One region of the Rummeliibacillus sp. SL167 genome, then DNA from elsewhere that is predicted to be linked to it. Evidence: predicted binding sites of a transcription regulator. Region 1 holds the regulator's gene; the other holds the start of a gene.
What was found. The regulator LexA, encoded in region 1, represses DNA repair genes until DNA is damaged. The targets are predictions, from matches to a motif close to CGAACATATGTTCG.
Positions count from the first base shown of each region.

Region 2: the regulator LexA is predicted to act here: its motif matches at 5,850-5,863, upstream of FEZ13_RS02940 (DNA polymerase IV).

Region 1 is NZ_VCBM01000001.1:1,628,739-1,639,685, reverse strand. Features, by position in the region: gene FEZ13_RS07380 (quaternary amine ABC transporter ATP-binding protein) at 83-1,282, shown strand; gene FEZ13_RS07375 (ABC transporter permease) at 1,275-2,129, shown strand; gene FEZ13_RS07370 (glycine betaine ABC transporter substrate-binding protein) at 2,143-3,030, shown strand; gene FEZ13_RS07365 (helix-turn-helix domain-containing protein) at 3,398-3,805, opposite strand; gene FEZ13_RS07360 (helix-turn-helix transcriptional regulator) at 3,954-4,160, shown strand; gene FEZ13_RS07355 (globin-coupled sensor protein) at 5,066-6,376, shown strand; gene lexA (transcriptional repressor LexA) at 6,970-7,584, opposite strand; gene yneA (cell division suppressor protein YneA) at 7,752-8,072, shown strand; gene FEZ13_RS07340 (YneB family resolvase-like protein) at 8,062-8,724, shown strand; gene FEZ13_RS07335 (aminotransferase-like domain-containing protein) at 8,875-10,314, opposite strand; gene FEZ13_RS07330 (LysE/ArgO family amino acid transporter) at 10,423-10,947, shown strand, end outside.
Region 2 is NZ_VCBM01000001.1:658,858-669,804, reverse strand. Features, by position in the region: gene allB (allantoinase AllB) at 165-1,463, opposite strand; gene FEZ13_RS02955 (hypothetical protein) at 1,460-1,702, opposite strand; gene allC (allantoate deiminase) at 1,702-2,961, opposite strand; gene rnz (ribonuclease Z) at 3,636-4,580, opposite strand; gene FEZ13_RS02940 (DNA polymerase IV) at 4,592-5,833, opposite strand; gene FEZ13_RS02935 (GNAT family N-acetyltransferase) at 6,242-6,781, shown strand; gene FEZ13_RS02930 (DUF3243 domain-containing protein) at 7,097-7,354, opposite strand; gene FEZ13_RS02925 (BMP family ABC transporter substrate-binding protein) at 7,759-8,637, opposite strand; gene FEZ13_RS02920 (pyridoxal-phosphate-dependent aminotransferase family protein) at 9,210-10,466, opposite strand; gene FEZ13_RS02915 (PucR family transcriptional regulator) at 10,862-10,947, shown strand, end outside.

The DNA of each region.
Region 1 (10,947 bases):
TTTGTTATCATTAAGTTGTCACTTAAACGATAAATCATAAATTGCTTCCCTACAAAAGAATAAATGTCTAGGAGAGATGTATTTGCAAAAAATAAAAATTGATCATGTCAGTAAAGTATTTGGAAAACATACAAACCAAGCACTTAAACTTGTGCAAAATGGAGCTTCTAAAAAAGAAATTTTGAAAAAAACAGGTGTAACGGTAGGGGTTTATAACGCTAGTTTTTCAGTAAACGAAGGTGAAATATTTGTCATCATGGGGTTATCGGGTAGTGGTAAATCTACGCTTGTTCGTTTATTAAATCGATTAATAGAACCAACAAACGGTGATATTTTCATAGATGGCGAGAATATTTCAAAGATGAATAAAGAACAGTTGAGAAATGTACGGCGAGAAAAAATGAATATGGTGTTCCAAAACTTTGGATTATTTCCTCACCGAACGATTTTACAAAATACAGAATATGGGCTCGAAGTACGAGGAATCTCAAAAGAGGAACGCCGACAAAAGGCGGAACAAGCATTAAAAAATGCGGGTTTACTAGATTTTAAAGATCAATATCCCCATCAATTATCTGGAGGGATGCAGCAACGTGTAGGATTAGCAAGAGTATTAGCGAATGATCCAGATATTTTATTGATGGATGAGGCCTTTTCAGCACTAGATCCGCTTATTCGAAAAGAAATGCAAGATGAATTATTAGATTTACAGGAAACGATGCAAAAGACCATTATATTTATCACGCATGACTTGAACGAAGCTCTACGCATAGGCGATCGAATCGCTATTATGAAAGACGGACAGATTATCCAAATTGGTACTGGTGAAGAAATTTTAACAAATCCGGCAAATGAATATGTTCGTCATTTTGTTGAAGATGTGGATCGCTCTAAAGTGTTAACTGCAGAAAATATTATGATACGTCCAATTACGGTAAACGTAGAACAGGATGGACCCAAAGTGGCACTTTCTCGTATGAGAGAAGAAAAAGTTAGTTTACTAGTGGCGATTGATAGAGCGCGTAATTTAAAAGGATACATTACTGCAGATGATGCCTTAGAATCCGCAAAGCGTGGCGATAAAGATATCAAAAAAATCGTTCAAACAAACATGATAACTGTCAATCACGATACACTTATTCAAGATGTTTTTCATGTGATTTATGATGCTCCAACACCCGTAGCGGTTATGAAAAATAATCGGTTAGTAGGTATTTTAATCAGAGGTGTTGTGATTGAAGCGTTAGCAAAGGGAAATGAGGAGGCGATTTTGCATGAGTAACTTCCTCGATAATATTCCAAGACTGCCAGTTGCCGATTGGACGCAAAGTGCAATGGATTGGATGACAAAGAATTTTTCAGGATTGTTTGATGCATTGCAATCTAATGGTGAATGGTTAATGGATTCCATCACCAATTTATTGACTACTATACCACCGATCCTATTTATACTAATCATAGCTATCTTAGCATTTTTAGCTTCAGGTAAAAAATTAGGATTGACCATTTTTTCTATAATCGGTCTGTTATTTATCTACAATCAGAATTTATGGGATGAGCTTATGAATACAGTGACACTTGTATTATTTGCAAGTCTTATTTCTATTATTTTGGGTATTCCAATTGGAATCATCATGTCTAAAAGTAAATGGGCAGAGGAAGTCATTAAACCGATTTTAGACTTTATGCAAACAATGCCGGGCTTTGTTTATTTAATACCAGCCGTTGCCTTTTTCGGAATCGGTGTTGTACCAGGTGTATTTGCATCTATTATATTTGCTATCCCCCCAACTATTCGTTTTACAAACCTCGGAATACGCCAAGTGCCAAAAGAGCTAGTAGAAGCTTCGGAATCCTTTGGTAGTACTCCATCTCAAAAGTTATTCAAGATTGAACTTCCTCTTGCAAAATCAACGATCATGGCAGGGATCAATCAAACAGTTATGCTGGCTCTTTCAATGGTAGTAATAGCATCTATGATTGGTGCACCTGGATTAGGACGTAAAGTATTGTCAGCTTTACAACGTGCACAAGTGGGAAATGGTTTTGTAGCAGGATTAGGTTTAGTGATTTTTGCTATCATTATTGACCGTCTTACACAAAGCTTTAATAAGAAAAAATACGAATAAGAAGGATGATTAGATGAAATTCAAAAAAATAAAATCTTTAGGACTTGTAGTGGGGTTAGGTTTAAGTGCTATTTTAGCTGGATGTGGTTCATCAGATAGTAACTCTGCAAATTCTTCCAAAAATGAGAAAATCAATTTGGCTTATGTGGAATGGGATACAGAAGTCGCCTCCACGAATGTTATTGGTAAAGTACTTGAGGATATGGGTTATGATGTAACATTAACGCCACTCGATAATGCAATTATGTGGGAAGCTGTTTCAAAAGGTGAGGCAGATGCGATGGTGGCAGGCTGGCTACCAAACACACATGCGGCTCAATATGCCAAATATAAAGATAGCTTAGAAGATCTTGGAACAAATTTAAAAGGTGCAAAAGTAGGCTTGGTTGTACCTGCATATATGGATGTTGACTCCATCAGTGATTTAAAAAAAGAAGCCAATAGCACCATTACAGGAATTGAACCTGGTGCAGGTGTTGTGGCAGCAACTGAGAAGGCTTTAAAGAACTATGATAATTTAACATCATGGAATGTTAAAACATCTTCTTCGGGTGCAATGACAGTTGCGCTTGGTAAAGCTATCAAAGACAAAAAAGATATCATTGTCACAGGTTGGTCACCACATTGGATGTTCCAAAAATATGATTTGAAATATTTAGATGATCCAAAAGAAATCTATGGTAAAGAGGAATCTATCCATACGTTTGCTAGAAAAGATCTAAAAAAAGATTCACCAGAAGCATATAAGGTATTGGATCAATTCCACTGGTCTACAAAAGATATGGAGCAAGTGATGCTTGATATAGCAGATGGGAAAGACCCAGAAGAGGCTGCAGAAGATTGGATTAAAGATAATCAGGATAAAGTCGATAGCTGGACAAAAGATGCGGTCAAAAAATGATCTTGTCAGCAACGCCATTTCCAAGCTTAAAATCGATAAATAAGCGTTAACGAGGGACAATCGTGGAAGATGGTATGCCGATGAACAGGAAGAAACTTTCATTCTTACTAGGGGAGAGTAACTAAATCGGCTTTTGCAATACAAATCAGATAAAATGTTAATTGAGACAAATAGAAAGTTGAAAAATGCAAGCTTTTCGTTTTAAAATTTAGTGTGGGGGAACCTCATTCACTGAATACAAACAATCGATCAATACATCTGATTGTCGATAATTAATAATGGCTTTAGAAATTTGAAGAAACACCCCATTTCTAGTATGTGTATTTCGTGACACTTACTAAAATGAGGTGTTTTGTATCCCTTTCCATTACTTTTTATCTTGCTGTTTCTTCCAAACTTCATAGAAGATTTCAAATTGCTCAAGTGCATCCATTAGCTTTTTAGGATTGTCATGGAAGAATAAATCTTCTCTTACAAGAAAGAAATCAACTACTTCTCTTTGATAAGGAGTTAAACTTGTATACTCTTCGTTTGTGATACCAGCATTTTCAAATTCTTTTGGATTCACAACATCCGAACGACCAAGTAAAAAATCTAAAGAGACATCATATAAATCAGCGATTTTAACCAACATTTCATTATCAGGTTGCCTAGTTCCATATTCCCAGTTCGCGTATGTTGAAACAGTTTTGATGCCTAATTTATTTGCTACGTATGTTTTAGTCCAACCTCTTTTTTCTCTTAAATAAGTAAGACGAGTGCCTAAGGTATCCACATAATCACCCCTTAAGAATAGATTCTATCATCTTTTACACAATTTATGTAAAAAAATACTCAAAAAGAGTAATAAAAGGTTGACTTACTCAAAAAGAGTGAATATAATAGGAATATAGTTACACAAAATGAGTAATGAGGTGATGAGAATGAATGATAGATTGCGCGAAGCTAGAAAAGCTAAAGGAATAACAATTACTTACTTATCAAAAAAATTAGGCTATAAAAGTGCTTCAGGTTATGCAAATATTGAATATGGGATAGTAAAGCCTTCACTTGAAAACGCAAGAATAATAGCAGACATTTTGGAAATGCCAATAGAAGAGCTTTTTTTAACTAAAAGTTACACAAAATGAGTAATTTATATAAAAAACTATTTGTTTTACATTATCTACTGATAAAGAATCAATCGAACAATAAGGTATAGAGACAATACAATTGGACTCGAATTCACATCGCCGATCATCACCATAACATGAATTTTTAATCGATAAGGGAAAAGAAAAGGAATGTAGGTGAAATAGGGGATTGATCATTAAAAAGATATTCTGCCGATTGCATGAATTATTAGTGATCGTTTTAACAAAATAGAGGTACACCACAACTAACATGATCAACTAAAGCAATACTTGATATTTATCTCACATTTAAATACAGGAAGAACCCCCACTTTATAAAAAGCAAAAAGGATAAGTGGGGGTTCTTCCTGTCTGTAAAAATCTGCTGATTCATAGTGGTTACAAAAAAACAACCAATGTATGAAGTGTTACTTTATTAAAATTACAGGCGTGTTGATTATCCAATATAATCTATAAAAATAGGGGAATTTGTTGATTGCAGCGAAGATCTATATAAATGTTCCTAAAAATACAGGGTTTTTCAAAAATTACACCCAACAGGTACTCCTAATTTTTGTGAAATCAACACGAGTGATAAATTAATTAAAATATTATTCCTCCATCCTGCAAATTTATAAGAAAATAAGGTAAAATATACTGAATAGTAAAATGAATAAATTAGGAAATAGGGAATGCTATTTAAAAATGATGTAGGTACTTGAACATGCTTTTGAATATGAAGTTATTACTGTTCTTAATTTACTAATATTTCTATAACATGATACATTTTTATACTTTTAGTAACATGTTTATACAATTCTAGGAGATTTAATAGTATCCTTAGTATTGTGATACAAAGTAATCTTCATTTATCAATAAACTAGTGTAGTAGTTTACGTCAATTCAATGGGGGGAATAAATTGGTGGTAAACAAATTTAGAAAAAGTAAGAAAGAAGAGCCTGACTTATTAGGTGAGATTAAACGAAATGAAAAAAACGTTGTAATAGCAGCGAATTCTACTAGTGAAATTCAGAGCATTTTAAAAATGGCTGGTTTTACTATCTATGATTTAGCTGCTATTCAATTATTGCAACTGTATGTGAAGCAAAACATTGAAAAAATTGTGGATAATTTTTATTCGAATTTAGCAAATGAGCCAAGTCTCATGAAAATTATTGAAGATCATAGTTCAGTAGACCGTTTGAAAAAAACACTTACTGACCATTTGATCCAACTTTTTTCTGGTAAAATTGATTCGGAATTTATACAGCAAAGATATAAAATTGCGCAGGTGCATGTCAGAATAGGATTGCAACCAAAATGGTATATGCTCGCATTTGCAGATTTAACAAACAGTTTAAATGAGATTGTTTTTGAAAATACGACAAGTAAAGAAGAATATGCAGCATTTTCCAATGCTCTCAATAAAATTTTATCTATAGAGCAGGTTATTGTATTGGAAGCCTATGATAAGGAAAATGAAAGAGTCAAGAAAATATCACAGATGGAAAAAGAGAAAGCTCAAAATGAAGTGCATGACATGGCAGAAGAGCTTGCATGCATTACAGAGCAAGCAAGTGTGTCCTTACAACAGGTGTCTGGGCAGTCAGTCCAATTAGTATCTGTTGCAAAAGAAAGTTCTTTATCCGTACAAGAAATCGAACAACAATATTTGGATGCCCAACAGCGTCTTAATGCTCAAATGGAAGCGATGAAAAAGATTGAAATACGTATGGATGAAGTGAACGAGCAGATCGGGATCCTTAAAGGGACGTCAGCAAAAATTCAAGATGTTACAGGAATCGTTTCTTCTATAGCCGATCAGACAAATCTCTTAGCTTTAAATGCTGCCATTGAGGCTGCACGTGCTGGAGAACATGGAAAAGGCTTTGCTGTAGTTGCAGATGAGGTTAGAAAACTTGCTGTACAAACAAAAAGCAGTTTAGCTAACGTCAGTACGCTAATTTCTGATACGAATAAGGGGATTGAAGGAGTCACTGGATCAGTTGCTGAAGCGAACGATTTAGTATCCGATGGGGTCAAAGAAATTACACAACTCGATCAATTTTTTGATCAAGTGTTTACACTTATGGAACAAATTAAAAAGGGCAGTGTGAAGATCGATGAAGAATTGCAATCACTCGTTACTGTCATCGAAGAAATTTCAAATGGTGTCAGTGACGTGGCGGTATCTACTGATCATTTAAATGAAATTGCTAAACAAATGAAGTAGAGTAACATAGAAATAAAGTTTCAGATAAAGTTGTGCAAAATAAGTTAAAATATAGCTTTGTATTCTTTCATTAACATAACATGCCTTATTCATAAGGTTGTTAAAAAGAAGTGATAATGTTTAAAAATAGAATTTTGACTACTTTGAGCTTGAATAAGTATAAAGGATTCTCATCGTTTTTATTTTTTACTATTTAAATAATGCAAACGAGGAAAACGATTTTTTTGTGATCACATGTGAAGAGGATATTGAATACGGGCATTTTTATAAAAAAGCGATTTAGTAAAATATCAATATTTATCCCGTATTAATAGGCAGTAATACTTCCCGCTCAAAATTCAGCGAAAGTAAAGAAGTTAAGAGGGAGAACAACTGCCGCATGCGCCCGATTGGTTAGGGCGGGCAAGATGTTGGTCACTCAGACGTTGGCACAGGACGTGACAACGCCTGAGTTCCTCTAGTTCAGTCGAGGATGAAGAAAACCCCACACTGATGAAAGTTTCGCTTTATAAGGTCAGTTGAGTGATTATATGAAGAAAAGCATCCAAATCTATTTAATTAGAATAGTTTTGGATGCTTTTTCATATAAAAGATTAGTGGACGTTTCGGTATAAACCAACCACTTTACCAAGTACAGAAACTTTTTCCACAATGATAGGGGCCATAGAAGAATTTTCAGGTTGAAGGCGGAAATATCCATCTTCTTTAAAAAAACGTTTTACTGTTGCTTCATTTTCTTCAGTCATAGCCACAATAATATCGCCATTATCGGCAGTTGATTGTTGTTTGACAATCACATAATCACCATCTAAAATACCAGCTTCAATCATTGATTCACCCATAATTTCAAGTATAAAGATGTGATCATCTGAAGTGCCATAAAAATCTGGAATCGGGAAATACTCTTCTATATTTTCAATGGCAGTGATCGGCATACCTGCCGTTACTTTTCCAACTAGAGGTACATGAATCACACCTTGTTTTGTAATATTGTCTTGGTCCAATATCTCTATTGCACGAGGTTTTGTAGGATCACGACGAATGAGTCCCTTGCTTTCAAGACGATTTAGGTGGCCATGTACAGTAGAACTCGAAGCTAACCCCACAGCCTCTCCAATTTCTCGGACGGAAGGTGGGTATCCCTTTGTGCGAACTTCCTCTTTAATAAACTCTAGTATATCTTCTTGTCTTTTTGATATTTTTTTCAATCTGTTCACCTCTTATCTTAGTTTCCTGCTAATTGTTAAATTTAGTATAGCATTACCGAACAAACAAAGCAAACATAAGTTCGAAAAAAGTGTTTGACAAAAACAAATGTTCGTTTTATATTAAGAACATATATTCCGAACAAACATTCGATGAAGGGGAGATTTGTATGAATTGGGTTAAAAGAAATCAAAATACGGCATTGTTTATGGTATTTGCAGTCATCTTTATGGCTATTCTACTTCTAATTAATAGAGATACAACAACATATACAAATATTAAGGTACAAGAAGGTGATACACTTTGGTCTCTGTCTGATCGATACAAAGGAAATTTATCTAATGCTGAGTGGGTTCGTCTAGTAAAAAATGAGAATAATATTATAGATGATAAAATTATTGCTGGTCATACTTTAATCATTCCTGACCATAAACAATCTGATTCAACAAACAAAGAAGTAGTATTGGCAAGTGACAAAAATGACGAATAAAAAAGCAGTACTTTATTGTCGAGTAAGTACAGAAAAGGAAACACAAGATACGTCGATTGAGAGACAGGAAATTGAGCTGAGAGCATTTGCACAGTCAAAGGGTTATGAGGTAGTAGCAGTATTTAAAGATAGACATAGCGGGTATGACATAGAACGCGAAGGCTTACTGGAATTGCTGGATTTTGTAAAGGAATATCACATTATGAATTTATTTATCCAAGATGAAACACGTTTAGGACGTGGTAATGGTCGAATGGCTGTTTTACATTTGCTTAAAAAGTTGAATGTGGATATCTTTACTTTAAGTGATGCTGGCACTATCAAATTAAATGAAATGGATACAATGCTCCTCGAAATTTTAGCCATTGTTGAAGAATATCAACGAAAATTGCATAATGCAAAGATACGGCGTGGCATGAAAAGGGCTGTGCAAAATGGTTATAGGCCAGAAAATAACTTAAAAGACCGCGGCAATGTGGAAGGTAGGGAGAGAATTGATGCACCAATCGAACAGATTGTTCATTTAAGAGAGAAGGGGATGACTTTTGAGGAAATTACTGCAACATTAAAAGGACTTGGATTCCAAATAAGCAAGGCTACCGTTCATAGGCGTTATAAAGAATATGAAGAAGAGCAAAACCTTAAAAATTGAAAATAGATCAGGTATGTTAAGAAGATTCCATTAAAGTATAAAGTGTAATAGTTAAAAATCGTATATTTTACGGACAATATTAGATATCAACTCGACTGAGAATGGATATTTGACAAAATGATTAGGCAGCAGAATCTCGGTTAAGAAATTCTACTGCCTTTTCGTTTTAAATATCAGCATACTTTCTGTATATAAAATCATTAATGCTTTTTCTAATTCTTCATAAGAAGCATAGGCAAAAGATAGACGAATATGATGTGCATCCTCTACATCATAGATATAGCCTGGATTGATCAATACTTTCTCTTTAAGTAACTTTAAAAAGAATTCCTTTGTAACAATCGGTTCATTAAATCTTAACCAAATATAAAATCCTCCCAATGGTTTTTCCCATGTAGCAATTGTATGAAAGTATTTGTGAAGTATGGATTCGGTAAATGCCGCACGTATTTTTAATTGAGATCCTAATTCAGCTAAATGCCTTTCATAAAGTCCTGATGTAAGCCAATAAGTAACGATTTTTTGCGAAATTGCACTAGAACCATAATCCATTTGCATTTTAATATCAGCCAGTCGTTTTATAACAGGGGTTGGTCCAATAATCCAGCCTATGCGTAACCCTGGACTTAATGTTTTAGAAACACTACTGACATATAATACTTGTCCAGAAGAATCTAAAGATTTGATTGACGGAAGAGGAGTATCAAACAATAATTCAGCATAAACATCGTCTTCTATGATAGGTATTCGAAGAGATTTACACATTTCATAGAAATTTTGTTTTTCCTTTGCTGTCCAAACAGTTCCGGTCGGATTATGAAGGGTAGGGACAGTATAGTATATAGATTGCCGATTCTTTTTGAATGAACATAATGTCTTTTCTAGAGACTCATCACGTTTAATGGATTTCATTCGCATACCAAATGATTGAAATGGATGAATGGAATTCAAATATGAACAGCTATCTTGAAAGACAATCGATCCTGATTCAAATAATCCCAATGCCATTAATTGAAGAGCTTGAAGTGCACCAGAAACAATGAGTATATTGTCAGGTGTAGTTGTAATTCCACGTTTTTTTACATATTGGCAGATCGCCATTCGTAATTCGTCACTCCCCTGTGGAGAAGAATAACCAATATCTTTTTCATGAAAGGTTAGTTTTTGAAGTGATTCTGTCAATTTTTTTGTCGGTAATAATTGGGGAGAAAGTTCACCTGTCCCTAATCGTATAATGGAACTGTCTTGTTCATATTCGTTTATCAGTTGAATCGTACGATCATTCGGTTTATGGATACTAGTATCAATATATCTTTGCCAGTTTGGTTGAGACTTTTTTGCAAGAAGATTCCATGAATTATTGGCAACAAAAGTACCAGCCCCAATTTTTGCCTCTAAGATGCCATCTGCCTTTAATTCTTCTAAAGCCTGTTGAATAGTACTTCTGTTAACTTCGAATTGCATGGCTAATTGTCGTTGTGTTGGAAGTTTTGTGCCTACTCCCCAATTTCCTAATCGTATTTGTTCTGTCATCCAGTTTATAATTTGATGCTGTAAGCTAATGGACGTATTATGAATTGGTTTCCACAATCATATCAATCTCCCTTTTTACTAAATTGGATGGTTGAATTACCAACCAATTGGACCTTTTCTTCTTTTTATAACATTGTACGATATTAAAAGAAAGGGAGTTGGATGATGCAAGCATTTTTTCATGGATTTATCCTAGCATTTGGATTGATTTTGCCATTAGGAGTACAAAATATTTTTGTTTTTTCACAAGGTGCCACACAGCCCAATATTTATAAAGCCTTACCTGCAACATTAGCAGCAGCTTTATGTGATACGTTACTAATCGTTTTGGCGATTTTAGGAGTATCAATGCTCGTTTTACAATTTGAATGGATTCGTTTGATTTTGTTAATCGTGGGTATCCTATTTTTATGTTATATGGGAAAAGCTATTTGGAACGTAGGAGCATCCAATTTTGAAAACAATCGAGCATTATCCCTAAAGGAGCAAGTTCTTTTTGCTATATCCGTTTCATTGTTAAATCCCCATGCTCTATTAGATACAGTGGGAGTAATAGGTACTAGTGCATTAAAATACAAGGGCTTTGACCAAACTCTTTTTACAGTAGCTTGTATTAGTGTGTCATGGATTTGGTTTTTTGGTTTAATGATAACTGGCTCTTCTCTGAAAAAACTACAAATTTCAGGAAAA
Region 2 (10,947 bases), 970 kb from region 1:
GGTTAATCAGGCTTTTACGGGCAGTTGATCTCCACCTATCTTTCTCGCTTCTCTCTAAACCTTGTGGTGGGGTTCTTACTACCCGTTAACACGGGATAAAATTGATGTTTATATAAATAAATTCAATGATATTGCTTCTGGCAAAGAAAACATGCTATAAAAATTTATTCATCAGCTTGGAATACCAACTTTCCATTTAAATAAGTGCTAACAATTCGATGCGCAAATGTATGATCTTGATAGATATTCCCTTTATGCTTTGCAAAGATTTGATCTTTATCTACTGTAAATGCTTTTTTCTCAACAATGACAAAATCCGCATCCATTCCCACCGCTAATTTCCCCTTTGTCTTTAAACCAAATCTTTCAGCAGGTGCTTGTGAAGTTAATCGAGCTACTTCTGTTAACGTTAAACCATATTGTTCAGCAATTTGTAAAATAGAAAGAAGTGTAAATTGTCCTCCACTAACACCGCCCCAAACATCAAAATAATTATTTCTACCTACTTCTTTCATATAAGCGGGACAAGGGGAATGATCAGATGCGACATAGTCAATTTTACCTTCAACCAATTGTTGAATCAACTCTCTACGCAAAGACTCAGAACGTAAGGGTGGTGCACATTTAGCATAAACATGATGTGCATCGTATGCTGTATCATTAAAAAGTAAATAATGCGGGCAAGTTTCTAGCGTTACATCTTGTCCGCATTGTTTAGCGTGGTGGATAATTTCTACTGATTGTGGTGTGCTTATATGGACAAAATGTAGAGCACATCCTGTCACTTTTGCATAAGCTAATGCACGTTGCACTGCTTCTACCTCTGCGACAACTGGACGGGATTCGTTATAATCTTGGGCAGTACAAGCTCCATTTTTTATCTTTTGTTGTGCAAGCAAAGATGTGATCGCATCACTTTCTGCATGCAGTGCTAGAATTTTTCCTATCTTCGCTATTTCAAACATTCCTTGCAGCAGGATCCTGTCACTAACAGATGAAAAAGGTAGAAACCCGGAATCAGAAAGAAAAGCCTTAAATCCTATAGCCCCATTTTCAGCTAATGTATGTAACTGTGATAAATTCGAAGGTACCAATCCGCCCCAAAGTCGAAAATCGATACATGATTTTTTCTTTGCTAATTGTTTTTTAAGCTGGAAAGCAGGAAGATTAATGGTAGGTGGATTACTGTTTAATGGCATATCAAAAAAAGTAGTAACACCCCCTGCAGCTAGCATGTATGATCCTGTTTCAAAGCCCTCCCACTCTTCGTTTCCAGGTTCATTGATATGAACATGTGTATCTATAACTCCTGGCATAATAATCTTTCCAGTTACATCTACTTGTTGTGCATTCGTTTTTCTCAAATTAGGTCCTATCGCAAAAATCTTTCCATTTTGAATAGCCATGTCTGAATGTGTCACTTGATGAGGCTCAACTACCAATGCTCCTGATAATATCATCATTTGTAAACACCTGATTCAATTGAATAACTTGGGACTCCATAAAAGTCAAATGCTGCCTCTACTGCTTGCACACGTTTTGGTTCGTATCCATAACGAATTCGTACAGATTGTACTGCATTAACGATAAATAATCGATTTTGCTCTGAGGGTTTCATGGATTGAAGCACCCTTGAAACAACTTCTACCGATCTAGGCGCCAAAATTGTACGGTTTGATGATTGTAAGAGACGATACTTCATCATAATTCCACTCCTTCATAGGCTAATTTATAAAGAATTTCTTTTAATACTGATACACCATTCTCTAGGTCTTCAAGTGATGTAAATTCTAATGGTGAATGGCTAATACCCTTATGGCTTGGGACAAAAAATAAAGTCGTTGGATAATGAATACCTAGAATTTGTGAATCATGTCCCGCTCCACTAACCATTTCCATATCTCGTAAGCCTTTATTTTTAATAATTTTTCTCATCACGCTATGTAGTGAAGTATCTAAAGCTACTGGTTCACTATCTGCCCATTTTTTTATACTAATTTGAATACCGCTTTTCATAGCCTTTTCTTTAATCATTTGAATCATATCTTCACAATATTCTTGTAAAATATCTTTTTCGTGATGGCGAACATCTAAAGTAAAAGAAACACTTTTAGCAATGACATTCGAAACGTTAGGTTCTGCATTTATACTGCCAACTGTTACTCTCAAACCTTGGTAATAAGATGCCTCTGCTTTTTTAGTTAATGTAACAATGCAATTTGCAGCACAAACCATTGGATCTTTTCGCTCAGCCATTGGTGTAGTTCCTGCATGATTACTTTCACCTATCAGTTGTACTGTATAACGGCATTGGCCAACTATGTGAGTAACTAATCCAATATCTGCCTTATTTTTTTCTAAAATAGATCCTTGCTCGATATGCACTTCTATAAAACGCTTAATATCATTTCGCTTATTGTTTTGATAAGATGCGATTGGAAATCCGGCCTCCCCCATTGCATGTTGGAATGAGATATCATTTAAATCCCTTAAGTATCTAATATTTTCCAAGGAATATTCTCCAGTAATATTTTTAGATCCCCAATACGTAAGTGGAAATCGGCTTCCCTCTTCTTCACATAGTGAAACTACTTCGATTGTTTTTTGCGGACGTCCATATTGTTCAAGCAACATTTTGGTGGCTAAAAGGCTAGCGATAACGCCATAGGTACCATCATATTTGCCACCATCTACTACCGTATCGATATGTGATCCGGTTAAAATAACATGTTGTTTATCTTTTATTCCTTCAATACGGCCAAATAGATTTCCAACTGTATCAAAATACGTTTCCATCCCCATTTCGCTCATCTCTTGCTTAAGTGCATTTTGAGCATTTTTCCATTCTTTCGTATAAAGAAGTCTTGTCACCCCACCGTCTTCTGTTTCTCCAAAAGTTGCTAACCAATCTATAAAATGCTTAACACTTTTATATTTTTCAGATGAATAAAGCCTTAGCATTGATGTCCCGCCCTTCTGTTTGCTGTATCTATATTTTAAAAAAAGAACAGACAGAGTTCATTAGAGCTTTTGTAGAAAGTAATACCTTTTTTTAGATAATTTAGCTAAATCACGTTCGAATTATTAACTTTTTATGTTAGTTTCTATAACATAAATTTCAGTGGATTCAAAGGAAAATGACATATAAATGAATCAATGTCATAAAATCTTCTCTTCTTGAGAAATACGAATAGTTAACGCTGACTAATTTTGATAGTTTTGGAGTGAGTGGAGGACGGTGACTCCTCGAAAATGTATACACATTTCTTTCATGAGTATTAGTTCAGGGGGATTTATTTAAAGTCCTACAAAAAAGCATTATAGGAACATAGTAACTCTGGAGTTGAGGCCAAGTCTGTAAACACACCTGATTTTATTTAATAAAAACTAAGGCATTTGCACAAACTTTCGATTACTTACAAGCGTATAATACAATCCAAGCTATAACAGCGATGATCCTCGGTGCCATCAAAGCAGTTAGTAGCTTGAGGTTGAAGCCTCCTATTTATTTTCAGACTGATAACTTGCGTTTTCCTTTTTTCCACTTTGTCTGTATAACGCTTGTTAGCAGTCTGAAATTTTTCAAAAAGAACAAAGAGCAAATAATTATTGATAGAGATTTTTAGCACATTTTTCTATTTTTTTGCGATTTCTAAATTCCCATGCGCCCAACAAAACTCTTCCAAATCGTTTGCAATAAATGAATGGGGGATTACACTTTTCACTTCTTTTAGCATTCTTTCAATGTCTTGTGGAAAAAAACGGGCACTTAAGTGATTTAACAATAAATTTCGGACACCTGCTTTAAGCGCAATATTTGCTGCATCCATATTCGTCGAATGACCATAATTAGAAGCCAATTCCCTAGTAGAATGATCAAAAGTCGCTTCATGGATAATGATATCTGCATCTTGACTGAGTTTAACCGCATTTTCACAGTAACGCGTATCACCTAAGATCGCGACTGTAAATCCTTTTTGAGGAGGATTTGTGACATCTTTGCTTCGAATCATCGTCCCATCTTCTAACCTAATATCATGGCCATTTTTGAGTTGTCCTAACAAAGGACCCTTGGGAACCCCTAGAGCTTGTGCCTTTTCAAATTGCAATGCACCTTGCAACGGCTTTTGCACGACTCGATAGCCAAAGCACGGTATAACGTGTTGTAACGGCATGGCAGTCACGATAAAATCTTCGTCTTCAAAAACTACCCCTTCTTCCACTTCTACAAACTCAATCGTATAATTTAAATGTGTTTGAGATGTTTGGAATGTCAGTTGAATCCACTCTTTTAATCCTTTAGGCCCATAAAGGGTTAATGGCTGATCTCCTCCTAAAAATGAACGTGATCCCAGCAAGCCAGGTAATCCATAAATGTGATCACCATGTAAATGAGTGATAAACACTTTTTCTATCTTACGGGGTTTGATCGTTGTATGTAATATTTGATGTTGAGTCGCTTCTCCACAATCAAATAACCAAATGGTCCCTCTTTCCTCTAATAATTTTAAAGCTAAAGAACTTACATTGCGTGATTTAGAAGGCATTCCTGCACCTGTACCTAAAAATTGAATATGCAATGATTTTCCTCCTACCGTTTATGATCATCTAAAAAGTCTTTGCTAAAACTTGTTTGAGAATCATAAGTTGTTTTTTTCACATTTTTAATGCCTTTGGTAATAATATCTTTCCCGTATTTATGCTGTAATTCCTCCACAATTTTCAATATGGGTTCTTCCTTTACATATTTTTCAAACGTGAATATAGAAAGCTGTTCAACCGTTTCTTTTTTATCCATAACATTACTAACAGTTACACCTAGTAGCCGAACGGGTGAACCATTCCAATGTTTTTTCGTCAGCGCAATAGCAATAGATTCGATATCTGTTTGTTTATAAATAGCGTTGGATACTGTTTTGCTACGACTGCTATTATGCCAATCTATATCGCGAATCATCACTGAAACCGTATATCCTACTAAATTTTTGGCATCCAATCGTTTTGCTACTTTTCCACACAATTTCTTTATGGCTACAATAAGCTCTGATAGTTCGACCAAGTCAGTTGGAAAGGTCATCGAATTACCAATTGATTTTGTATCATAAATAGAGTTTGGATCCACTTCTCGCTGATCAATCCCGTTGGCACGATTTTTCAGTCGGAGTCCGTTTTTTCCAAAGTTCGATTTCATCACATAATCCTCTATATTAGCAAGATCTCCTATTGTGAGAATTCCTAATCCCTTCAGCTTTTGAGCTGTACTTTCTCCTACTCCATGCATCTCAATAACAGGCAAATGCCACAACATTTTGGAAACATCACGTTTTCTTAGAACGGTAATACCCATTGGTTTTTTCATATCCGAAGCCATTTTGGCTAAGAACTTGTTTGGTGCAATCCCAATTGAACACGGTAAATCAAGTTCATGTAAAATTCGCATTTGAATAGATTCAGCAAGCTCCATAGCATCTTGTCCATGCACGATATTCGTAACATCTATATAGCCTTCATCGATGGACACCGGTTCAACTAATGATGTGTATGACCGAAGTATGGAAAACATTGCTTGTGATGCTTGTCGGTAGCGTTCAAAATTAGGAGCCATTAGGATAAGTTCTGGACATTTACGTTTTGCTTCCCAAACAGACATTGTTGTATAAACACCCTTTGCTCTTGCTTCATAAGAACAAGTCACTAAAATACCTCTTCGTTCTTTTGGATTGCCCGCAATAGCTAATGCTTTCCCTTTTAATTCAGAATTATGCGCTTGTTCAACGGAAGCATAAAAGCAGTTCATATCAATATGAAATAGTATTCTCCCTTGAGTAGCCATATATCTCCTCCATAATCGACCAAACGTTCTCCCTCTAGTATAACAAAAACAAAGATGATACAACATTATTTACAAATATAAGATGATGCTTCACACAGTGAGAGTCTTAATATGGTTAGATGTGGGATAAAGTGAAGCTTCCATCAGTGGGGGTTTTCTTCATTTCCCACTGAAGTAGAGGAACTCAGGTTAAAAGCGCCGTGTCCTGTGAGGGATTAATATCTTGTTGGTCCGAAACAATCGGATTTTAACGGGGAATTGATCCTCCATCTAACTTTCTTATTTCTCTCTAAATCTTGAGATGGAAGTCTTACTGCCGTTAAAACGGGATAAAAATTCCAATTATGTATTGTCAAAAAATAGAATTTTGTATTACAATGATAGGAATACTTCAAAGGTGGGGATCAGATGATAAAAATTTCCGATGAACTTTTGTTACGACCTGTTGCGATAGAAGATGCAGAGATTCTATTTACTTTAACAGACAAAGACCGATTATATTTAAGGGAATGGTTACCGTGGGTGGATGCTACAAAAACAGTGGAAGATTCAAAAAACTATATTATATCCAGTCAAAAGGGTGAAAAGGCTGGCACACTGTTGAATTTTGCGATTATTTGGAAGGGCAAAATAGTTGGAATTTCTGGATTCAACGAAATTGATCGAAATAATCGAATCACTTATATTGGTTACTGGTTAAGTAGTGCCTATCAAGGAAATGGCATCATGACTCAGGCAGCTAGAGCATTGACTGATTATGCTTTCGTTGAATTACATATGAATAAAGTTGAAATTCGAGCTGCTGTAGGCAATCAAAAAAGTAGAAGTATCCCACAACGTTTAGAATACACAGAAGAAGGCATACTACGTAGTAATGAATGGCTTTATGATCATTTTGTAGATCATGTTGTTTATAGCATACTAGCTGATGAGTGGAGACGTGAATAGCTCAAACTCAACTTATAAATGAAGAACAACAAAAGTGAAGCCTGTCACAGTGGAATTTGCTTCATGGCTACTTAATAAGTAGGTCATATGAATTTCTTCATACTTGTGGCAATTGAACCTATCAAGCTTTGCCTGGGAGTTATTTCCACGCTTATTTTCTTGCTTACTACTGGAAATCTGATGTGAGAGCTTACTGCCTATTTATTTTTGCGAATAGAAATGAAAAACAGATAATTGAAATCCTATATAAACATTATATGAAAAGCCTCAGACCGTTCATCTTCTGAGGACCGATCCGAGGCTTTGTTTACTTTTTTATTGCAATTTACTATTTTGTACTAACTTAATAACACAATTTGCTAAGGATTCCTTTTCGCTTTCTGAAGCGACTCCCCACAAATCAGACAGTACACGTTGTTGTTCGTTTTTTGGATCAACATTATTAGCTAAGTACTCTCCGATTTGTACCGCTGCTTGTTGGATTACATGATTAGGCATACCAGATTCTTCAGCTTTGTCTACATTTTGACCTAAAAATGATGTCCACTGTTGCCAGTTGTCTAATATTGGCATATAAATCCCTCCTTTACAATGTAAGTATAGGTAGTTTTCAAAATAATATGTACGAGTAACGCTATACAAATTATTTAAAAGTATTTTTTTGAACATTTTGTTCAAATATTCACTTTCAAACGTTTATCTCACCAAATGAGTACATTTCGCTTAATTGGTACAAATTAATTTTCTTCCAATATGTGATGCACATTTGAATCTCTGCATCTTATGATGATTTACCTTCCCATTTTCCAGTTTTCTATTGGATCTATTTATAAGGAAGAGGCAGGCAAGGATAAAATTTAAATATTTTACTTTTTTATTAAATATTCTCTCCATTTTAAAAAGATATATGATAAAAAAACTACCCTAAATCCCGAAAAAGATAGAGTAGTTTTCAAAGCTTTATTTAATTGAATAGATTATTTAGGAATTGTACCATTCACTCCTTTCACTAACCAATCCATTGCTAAAATGTCTTCAACTGACATTGTTTCTCCTTCAGCTACACGCAATTTACCCTTGTTGTCGTAAATAGGACCTTTGAATACTTCAAATTTACCATCAGCCATTTCTTGTTTTTTCTCGTTCACTAGATCTTGAACCTTTTTCGGTACATTTTTACCGAATGGCGCAATATCAGCCATTCCTTCTTTAATGCCACCTAGGTAAGATTCAGATTTCCATGTACCATCAATCCAACTTTGAACTACTTCTACATAGTATGGTCCCCAATGAATGACCGGGTTGGTAATATACGTTTCAGGCGCATATTCACTCATATCCGCATCATTCCCCATGCCCCAAACGCCTCGTTTAGCAGCTGCTTGGATGCCAGCAGGAGAATCTTGATAGTTTGCTAATACATCAACACCCTTATCGAGTAAACTAATCGCAGCCTGCCGCTCAGCTGTTGGATCAAACCAAGTATTACTCCAAACAACATTTACTTTAGTATCAGGGTTCACACTTTGAGCGGCTAAAGTAAATGCATTAATCGTATAAATTACTTCAGGAATTGGAAATGCACCAACATAACCGATTTTCTTATTTTTGGTTATTGCCCCAGCAGCTAATCCCGATAAATAACCTGATTCATATCCTTTTGTTTGATATGTACCAACATTTTCTGCTGTCTTGTATCCTGTAGCATGCATAAATAAAACATCTGGATGTTTTTTAGCAACGCTAATAGTTGGATCCATATAACCAAAGCTTGTAGTAAAAATGATATCATGATCCTGTGCAAGTTCTTCAATAACACGTTCAGCATCTGGACCTTCTGGAACACTTCTTGAAATTCATGCAATCTAGACACTAGCCAATCACTCCTCTCCTATCAATTAGAAGGCTACTGAAAAAAGCGATTTTTCTCCAAAGGCATGGTAAACAGCAACTTTTTCAGTTCAAAGAATAAAAGAAAAGATAGATCTTTATCAATAAAATGACGATCCTTAGTTTTTCAGTAGCCTTATCAATTATGCTCCAGCGGAATTGTGTCTGGATTTTTAGAATCTGTGCCATCTGGCTTTATTCTTAATTCAGCGAGTGTTTGTTTCCCGCTGAATCAAGATAAAGTAAGATTTAACATAGTGTGGGCTTCCTGCATGACTAGGAAGAAAAAGAAACTTACGTTAGATTTGTCATACCCCGTGGCAACATCAGATTGATCAACACCACCTATTGGTCAGAACCAATACTAGGTGTAGCAGTTGTTCCACAACTTATCTTCTAGTCTTTTACTTTAGTCTAGAAGTGTTGGCTTACTGTCTGTTAATGGAAGATTAAGTTTTCCTTATATTAGCAAAATTCAAAATTGTATGTCAATATATAGTTAAACAAAAAATTATTATATGTACTCCTCATAGTATAATCATTGCACAACACCTGATTTCTTTGAATATCTGGGGGCTTCATAAAAATCAAGTGATGCTTCTACCGCTTGCCCACGATTTGGTTCGTATCCATGGCGAATTAATGCTGCTTCAAGCGCCTGTAGTACTTTTATAACATTTTCTTTACGGCAACTATAACCCATCGTTCCTATTCTCCATATTTTCCCTTTAAGTGGTCCAAATGATGATGCAATTTCCACACCAAATTGTTCTAACATAAAATGACGAACCGACTCTCCATCTATCCCTTCAGGAATCGTTACACAAGTTACTGTAGGAAGTTTACATGTTAAATCCCCATAAAGTTCTAGACCCATACCTTTAATTCCTTCAATTAATGCTTTTTCATGATATTGATGTCGTCCGAATCGCTCATATATTCCTTCTTCTAAAACCAACCGTAACCCTTCTCGTAATGCATAAATCATAGAGGTAGCTTCAGTATGATGATTTAATCGACGTGGACTCCAATAATCTTGAAGCATTGCCAAGTCTAAATAGTTACTCTGAATTGTCTTAGAATCATTTTGCTTACAATCTTCATCAGTCGCAATTCCATATTCCACCTTTTTTCTGTGTTGAATAATTTCTTCTATTCTTTCATTGTATGTGATCAATGACATACCTGGAGGAATAGATAGACATTTTTGTGTGCCAGCGATAATCCCATCAATGTTCCAGTCATCAACTGGAATGTTAACCCCACCTAAAGAAGCCACCGCATCAACAATCAATAACCGGTTTTGTTGTCGACACATTTTACCAATTTCTATTAAAGGCTGCATACATCCAGTACTCGTTTCACCATGAACGATTGCCACAATTTTAGGTTGAATTTGGTTTATCTTTTCGATAATATCTTTTTCTTCAAATACTGTCCCCCAAGTTGTTTCCATCGTATAAACATCGGCGCCACATCGTTCACAGATTTCAACAAGCAAATGACCAAAGCGTCCAAAAATTGGTACAAGAACTCGATCTCCAGGTTCTATCACACTACATAACAATGCTTCTGTACCAGCTCGTGAAGTGCCATCTATAGGAAATGCCCATTTATTATTAGTTTGGAATACCAGACGTAACATTTCCATTACTTCATTCATAATCTCTGTAAAGGTTGGATCAAATTGTCCTAGAATTGGTGCTGACATTGCTTGCAGAACTCTAGGATCTACTTCCACTGGACCAGGGGTCATAATTGTACGATTAGGTGTTTGTAATTGATGGTAATTCATATCATTCCACTCCTTCATAGGCTAATTTATAAGGCACGTCTTTTAACAGCTGATTTCTAAATCTCGAACTAATGAATAGCCATTTTTTATGACTAAATCAATTTCACAATGCAAAATTTAGATAAAAAATACGAACATTTTTTATCAATATAAAATTAACATTCAGATATACCTGTTTCGCTCCAAATTTTTTCTACTGAATAAAGACTTATGCACTTCTCCACCTTTTTCTGCTACAATTCTATTTTAAAAAAAGAAAGTACATAGTTCATTGGAGTAATTGTAGAAAGATATGTAAACCTTTAGATAAATTGACCAACAACGTTTGAATTATCTACATAATTATGTTAGTTTTTATAACATATCATATATTAGATTAAAAGGGGGAATTTGGTATGGATATACTACAATTATTAAATGTAAAAGAATTATCACCAATTACAATTATTGCCGGAGAAAACGGTACAAATCATCCTGTGAA